DNA from 3 places in the Actinosynnema sp. NPDC059335 genome. Region 2 is predicted to be linked to each of the others. Evidence: riboswitches for the same ligand, from Rfam matches in the RefSeq annotation. Region 2 holds a riboswitch; each other region holds the start of a gene.
What was found. Region 2 has a riboswitch for cobalamin ahead of cobN (cobaltochelatase subunit CobN). Riboswitches for the same ligand answer to the same signal wherever they lie in the genome.
Positions count from the first base shown of each region.

Region 1: another riboswitch for cobalamin. It lies ahead of ACFXGA_RS00975 (ribonucleotide reductase N-terminal alpha domain-containing protein); the one in region 2 lies ahead of cobN (cobaltochelatase subunit CobN).
Region 3: another riboswitch for cobalamin. It lies ahead of ACFXGA_RS34945 (prenyltransferase/squalene oxidase repeat-containing protein); the one in region 2 lies ahead of cobN (cobaltochelatase subunit CobN).

Region 1 covers NZ_JBHYXZ010000002.1:64,461-66,717, reverse strand. The annotation lists partial or broken gene ACFXGA_RS00975 (ribonucleotide reductase N-terminal alpha domain-containing protein) at 1-1,001, opposite strand, end outside; cobalamin riboswitch at 1,121-1,332, opposite strand; cobalamin riboswitch at 1,512-1,722, shown strand; gene metE (5-methyltetrahydropteroyltriglutamate--homocysteine S-methyltransferase) at 1,842-2,257, shown strand, end outside.
Region 2 covers NZ_JBHYXZ010000120.1:16,942-19,198, forward strand. The annotation lists gene cobN (cobaltochelatase subunit CobN) at 1-818, opposite strand, end outside; cobalamin riboswitch at 852-986, opposite strand; gene ACFXGA_RS29550 (hypothetical protein) at 994-2,004, shown strand; gene ACFXGA_RS29555 (precorrin-8X methylmutase) at 2,001-2,257, shown strand, end outside.
Region 3 covers NZ_JBHYXZ010000179.1:307-2,563, forward strand. The annotation lists gene ACFXGA_RS34940 (cytochrome P450) at 1-1,024, opposite strand, end outside; cobalamin riboswitch at 1,118-1,242, shown strand; gene ACFXGA_RS34945 (prenyltransferase/squalene oxidase repeat-containing protein) at 1,334-2,257, shown strand, end outside.

The DNA.
Region 1 (2,257 bases), on a different contig from region 2:
TTGAACAGCGTGGGCGTCGAGGCCATGAAGTCGAACGAGGACAGCAGCTCGTAGAACTCGATCGCGCGCGCTTCCCGGTCGTCCTCGCGCAGGGCCAGGCCCATCGCCACGCGCATGAAGAACGCCTGCGGCAGCTCGTAACGGGTGCCGTGGTCGTGCAGGAAGTACCGGTCGTAGAGCGTCTGCATCCCCAGGAAGTCGAACTTCGTGTCCCGCTCCGGGTGGATCGCGGCGGCCAGGCGCTCGACGTCGAAGTCCGCCAGCTCCGGGTCGAGCCGGTCCAGCTCGATGCCCAGGCGCACGTAGGCCGGGAAGTAGTCCACGTAGGACATCTGCTCGCCGGTGGCCTCGACCGGGCGTCCGGCGAGCCGGGTCAGCACCTCGCGGCGCAGCCGGTCCAGCAACAGCCGGGCGGCCACGAACGAGTAGTTCGGCTCGGTCTCCACCAGCGTCCGCGCCGCCATCACCAGCGCCACGGCCAGCTCGTCGACCGTGATGCCGTCGTAGACGGTGCGCCGCACCTCGGCCAGCACGACCTCCGGCGAGGTGTCGGCCAGGCCCGCGCACGCCTCACCGACCACGACGCCCACGCGGTCCCAGTCCAGCAGGACCAGCTCGCCGTCCGGACCCTTGACGCGGAACTCCGATGCGGCGGGCACGACCTCGCGGGCCTTGGCGTGCTCCTCGCGGTAGAGCACGTAGGCACGGGCCACCTCGTGGTGACCGCCGCGCATCAGCACCAGTTCCACCTGGTCCTGGATCTGCTCGACGTGCAGCGCGACATCCGGCCGCGCGCGCTTGAGCAGCGCGGCCCCCACCTGCGCCGTCAGGTCTTCCACCAGGGGGTGCAGGCGGGAAGACGACGCGGCGGCGTCGCCCTCCACGGCCAGGAACGCCTTGGTCATCGCCACCGCGATCCTGGTGGCGTCGAACGCCGAGGCACTGCCGTCGCGGCGGATCACCCGCACCTGCGCGGTGGTGCTCGTGGTTGTGGTCGACACAGCCCTCTCCTCGCGAGCCTGGAGCGGCCCGGAGCACGCGGGGGTGCCACAGAGCGCGTGCGCGACGGCACGCTGATCCGTGTCGGCCCGCCCACGAGGCCCCGGACACGCGCACGCCGGCCGGCGCGCGCACCGACGGCAGGTCTTCGGACTCGCGGACACCCGGCTGACACCGGACCTACTGGCCGTCGCTTCCCACGCGTGACGCGCAGTGCTTCGTGACGGCGGTCGTTCCCACTCACCGCTGCGGGGCAGTCCCGGATTCGCACCGGGTTCCCTCTTGCCTCCTCGGCCCTCGGAGGGCGTCGGAACCATCGACGGCGGGAACACTACATGTTGTAGATCGCCGCGCAACCCACCCCCACATGGACACGTGTCCGCTGCGCCGGCCCGCTCTCGGGGTTCATCCTTCAAACAGCAGCCCGTTCCCGGACGAGGAGGGCACCGCTCACGCATCACCGATGCGCACCAGGCGGTTCCCGGATTCTGAGCGGTGTTCCCGCGGTGCGCTACGCTGCCGTCGCTGGTGGTTCGCCCGCGTCGGTGACGGCGGAGGCGAGGCAAGAGGGAACCCGGTGCGAATCCGGGACTGCCCCGCAGCGGTGAACGGGAACGAAAGCCGTCAACCAAGCACTGCGCGCTCCGCGTGGGAAGCGACGGCCGGTAGGAGTGGGTTCGACGCCCGTGAGTCCGAAGACCTGCCACCGGTCCGCGCACCCACCGGGTACGCGGTGTCCGGGAGCCTCGCGGGAGGGCTCGCGCGGACGCGGCCGAGTGCCGCCCGCGAAGCGTGCCCGTGACAGCGACCGGACTTCACGCACGCTCGCGAGGAGAGAGCTTGTGACCAGCGGTATCGGCGCCACCGTGCTCGGATATCCGAGGATCGGTCCCCATCGGGAACTCAAGCGCGCCGTGGAGGCGTACTGGGCGGGGAGGACCGACCGGGACACCCTGCTCGCCACCGCTGCCGACCTGCGCGCGGCAACGTGGCGGGAGTTGCGCGACGCCGGGCTGGACTCGATCCCGTCCAACACGTTCTCGTTCTACGACCAGGTGCTCGACACGGCGTTCCTCGTCGGCGCGGTCCCGGACCGCTACCGGCGCGAGCACGAGCTGGACTCCTACTTCGCGGCGGCACGGGGCGACGCGCAGGCGCCGCCGCTGGAGCTGACGAAGTGGTTCGACACCAACTACCACTACCTGGTGCCCGAGATCGGCCCGGACACGGTGTTCCGGCTGGCCGGGGACAAGCCGCT
Region 2 (2,257 bases):
ATCGCCACCTGCGTCGCGGTGTCCAAAGGGGACAGACCGTCGTCGTTGCCCTCCCACGCGGCACGGCTCGTGGTCAGGCACAGCCCCTGGAGGATCGGCACGTCGAGGGCGGCCAGCGCGCCCACGTCCCACGCGTCGTCGTCACCGCCGGCGGACGCCGCGGCGGGCTTGGCGCCGCCGGCCGCGAGCACGGTGACCACCAAGGCGTCGGCCTTGGCCAGCTCGGCCAGCAGCTCCGGTTCGGCGGTGCGCAGGGAGGCGCAGTAGACCGGCAGCGGACGGCCGCCCTTGGCCACGATCGCGTCGCACAGCGCGTGCACGAACGCGGTGTTCCCGGCCACGTGGTGGGCGCGGTAGTACAGCACCGCGACGGTCGGCCCGTCGGCCTGGTCGTCCCGCTCCAGCAGGCCCCAGGTCGGCGTCGGCGCGGGCGGCGCGAAGCCGTGGCCGGTGAGCAGGACCGTGTCGGACAGGAAGCGGTGCAACTGGGCGAGGTTCGCCGCGCCGCCGTGCGCCAGGTACGCGTGCGCCTCGGCGCACACCCCGCCGGGCACCGTCGACAGCTCCATCAGCGGCGCGTCCGGGTTCTGCTCGCCGCCCAGCACGACGACCGGCAGGCCGGACGCGAGCAGCCGGTCCAGCCCCTCCTCCCACATCCGGCGACCGCCGAGGATGCGCACGACCACCAGGTCGACGCCCTCCACCAGGACCGGGAGGTCGTCCACGGCGGTGCGGGCGGGGTTGGCCAGGCGGTAGTCGGCGCCGCTGGCACGGGCGGACAGCAGGTCCGTGTCGGAGGTCGACAACAGCAGGATCACGTGCGGGCTCCATCCCTCGGGGGTCCTCGCCCCGGTCGTAGGGGACGGCGAGCGGAGTTCCTGACTCCCGGGGGCTCCCCCGGTCACAGTGGCGGGACCGCGCCGGATTCACACCGGCTTCCTCCTGCTGCTTCGCCGTTCGGAGGTCACCCTAACGGCAGTTAGCATCCAGTCCATGCCCACGGAGCGAACTCACCCGGACGCCTGCCCCGGCGCCGTCGACGTGCACCGCGCCGCCGACGGCGGGTTGGCGCGCGTGCGGGTGCCCGGCGGCACGTTGAGCGCCGAGCGGGTCGACGTGCTGCGTGCCGCCGCGCTGGACCTCGGCGACGGGTTCCTGGAGCTGACGTCACGGGCGAACGTGCAGATCAGGGGCTTGGCGCCGGGGGCGGAGCACGAGCTGGGCGCGCGGCTGCGCGCGGCCGGCCTGCTGCCGTCGGTGACGCACGAGCGGATGCGCAACATCGTCGCCGCGCCGATGGAGGACAACCAGGCGCTGGTGGACGCGCTCGACGCGGCGCTGCTCGCGGCGCCGGAGTTGGCCTCCCTGCCGGGGAGGTTCCTGGTCACGGTGGGTGGCGCGGTGAGCGGCCTGTCGGGTGACATCGGGCTCGTCGGTGACGCGTTGTTCCTGGCCGGGCGCGATTCCGGGCTGCGGGTGGCGGACCCGGTGAACGCCGTGGTGACGGCCGCGCGGGTGTTCGCCGGGATCCGCGGCGAGGCGTGGCGGCTGTCCGAAGTGGACGGCGGTGTGCGGAAGATCACGGCGGCGCTGGGCGAGCCCGGTTCCGTGAAAATCCCGTCCGGTGTGACGCCCGTCGCACCCGGTGGGCACGGCGACGTGGTCGTGGCGGGCGTGCCGTTCGGGCGGTGGGACGCGCGGCTGCTCGCCGGCGTGCCGGTGCGGATCACGCCGTGGCGGAGCCTGGTGCTGCCGGCCGGGACCGACACCGGCGGCCTGTTCACGTCGCCGGACTCGCCGTGGCACGGCGTCAGCGCGTGCACCGGGCGGCCGGGGTGCGCGAAGTCGCTGGCCGACGTGCGGGCCGACGCGACCCGTTGGGTGCGGGCGCGGACCGGGTCCGGCCGGGTGCACTGGTCGGGCTGCGCCCGGCGGTGCGGTCGCCCGGCGGGCGACGTGGTGGAGTTCGTCGCGACCGGCGACGGGTACGAGGAGATCAGGTGACCGGGTACGTCAAGGACGGCGCGGAGATCTACCGCCGTTCGTTCGCCACCATCCGCGCCGAGGCCGACCTGGCGCGGTTCCCGTCCGACGTCGCCCGGGTGGTGGTGCGGATGATCCACGCCTGCGGGATGGTCGACCTGGTCGGGGACGTCGACTTCTCGCCGCACGTGGTGCGCGACGCGCGGGCGGCGCTGCTGGCGGGCGCGCCGATCCTGTGCGACGCGCAGATGGTCGCGGCGGGCGTGACGCGTCG
Region 3 (2,257 bases), on a different contig from region 2:
CCGCCGACAGCGACACGATCACCACGTCGCCCTCCTCCACCTGCTGGTCGCCGACCTTCAGCGGGTGCCGGGCGAACCTCGGGAACGCCACCTGCACCACGCTCAGGTGCCGCAGCAGCTCCTCCACCAGCGGCGCGGCGGCCGCGTCGTCGTCACGCATCGCGGCACGCGCCGCGTCGTCCTTCAGCAGCACGATCGCGCCCAGCGCCAGCATCGACGCCGTGGTGTCGAACCCCCCGGTCAGCACGCCGTCGGCCAGGCCCGCCAGCTCGACGTCGCTCACGTCGTCCCCGTGCTGGCGGATGATCGAGCCGATCAGCCCGTCGCCCGGCGACCGGCGCTCGCGGCGCACGATCTCCTCCATGTAGGACAGCGACTCCGAGATCGCGCCCAACGCCTGCCCCGCGCCGCCGAACAGGTCGAACCGCGCCGCCGCCAGCTCCTGGAACCGGTCGCGGTCCTCGTAGGGCACGCCCAGCAGCTCGCAGATCGTCAGCGACGGGATCGGCAGCGCGAACTCCTTGACCAGGTCGACCGGCCCGTCGACGGCCTCCATGGCGTCCAGCCGCTCGGTCACGATCGCGTCGATGCGCGGCACCAGCCGCGACAGCCGCCGCATGGTGAACTCCGGCGTGAGCAGCTTGCGCAGCCGGGTGTGGTCGGGCGGGTCGGCGAAGCCGAGGCCGCCGGGCGACTGCTCGATGCGCCCGACCGCCGCGCCGAGCCGCGCGTAGTCGTTGCTGAACGCGCCTGTGTCGGACAGCACCTTCCTCGCCTCGTCCTGCCCCGTGACCAACCACACCCGCAAGCCGAACGGCACCGGGATCCGGTGCACCGCGCCGGCCTCCCGCATCCGCTCCAACTCGGCGACCGGCACCACCCCGTCCCGCTTCAACGGGACCAGCGCCCGGTCCGGGAGCAGCGACAACGCCCGCGAACCGATCTTGCCCAGCACCCACCGCGTCGCCGAACGCCGTGCGACCCACGCCACCAAGCCGTCGCGCACGGACGCCAGAGTCGTCATCGAACACCCCTCTTCCCCAGATCGAATCGACCGACGGTAACCGTACGTAGGGGTGAGCAGCATCGCGCTAGAGGCGGATTGACACGACAGGGTCCTTGACAGACGATCGGCAATCGCGCGCGAAACGGGGGAAGCCGGTCGAAATCCGGCGCTGACCCGCAACGGTAGGCCCCTCCCGGGGACGAGCCCGAACACCCGTCGCGCGTGCCACGCTCCTGACACCGTCGAGGTCAACGGGTCGGAGCCCGGGAAGCGGCGAGCACGGCTGTCCGGGGTCCGCTCGCGCCTTGCGCCCCGGAAAGGCAGAACATGTCGTTGAGACGGACCGCCGCCGTCATCGCCGCCGCCGCTGTCACCGCGCTCGCGCTCGCCCCCGCCGCACGGAGCCAGGACGAGGCGCGGGCGGTGCCGACGACGGACGCGAGCGACGCCGCCGCGGGGTGGCTGGCCCGGCAGCTCGTCGACGGCGACCACTTCCTCTACCCCGGCACGACCTCCCCCGACCAGGGCTCGACGTTGGACGCGCTGTTCGCGTTCACCGCCGCCGGGGTGGCCTCCGACAGCGCGGACAAGGCGCTCGCGTGGCTCGCCCGGCCGGAGGTCATCGCCAACTACCTGCACTTCGACGACCCCGCCGAGTCGTTCGCGGGCTCCTACGCGAAGCTGGCGCTGGCCGTCCAGGTCCGCGGCGGCGACCCGTCGGACTTCGGCGGCGAGGACCTGATCGCGGGCCTCACCGCGTTGCAGGCCCCGTCCGGCCGGTTCGTCAACAAGTCGCAGTACGGCGACTTCTCCAACGGGTTCAGCCAGGCGTTCGCGGTGCTCGCCCTGGACCGCGCGCAGGGCGCGCCGCGGGCCGCCGTGGACTACCTCGTCGGTCAGCAGTGCGGGGACGGCGGCTTCCCGCTGATCCTGGAGGCCACGCCCTGCGTGTCGCACGTGGACGCCACGTCCATGGCCGTGCAGGCGCTGGTGGCCGTCGGCGACACCGCCGCGGCCGGCGAGGCCCTCGACTGGCTGGAGGGCGTGCAGCAGCCCGGCGGCGGCTTCCGCGACGAGGGCGCGACCGACGCGGGCAACGCCAACAGCACCGGCCTGGCCGCGCAGGCGTTGCGCGCGGGCGGCCGCACGGCCACCGCGGACCTCGCCGTCCGGTTCCTCACCTCGCTCCAGGTCGGCTGCACGGCCGCCGAGGCCGACCGGGGCGCGATCGCGTTCGACGCGACGGGCTTC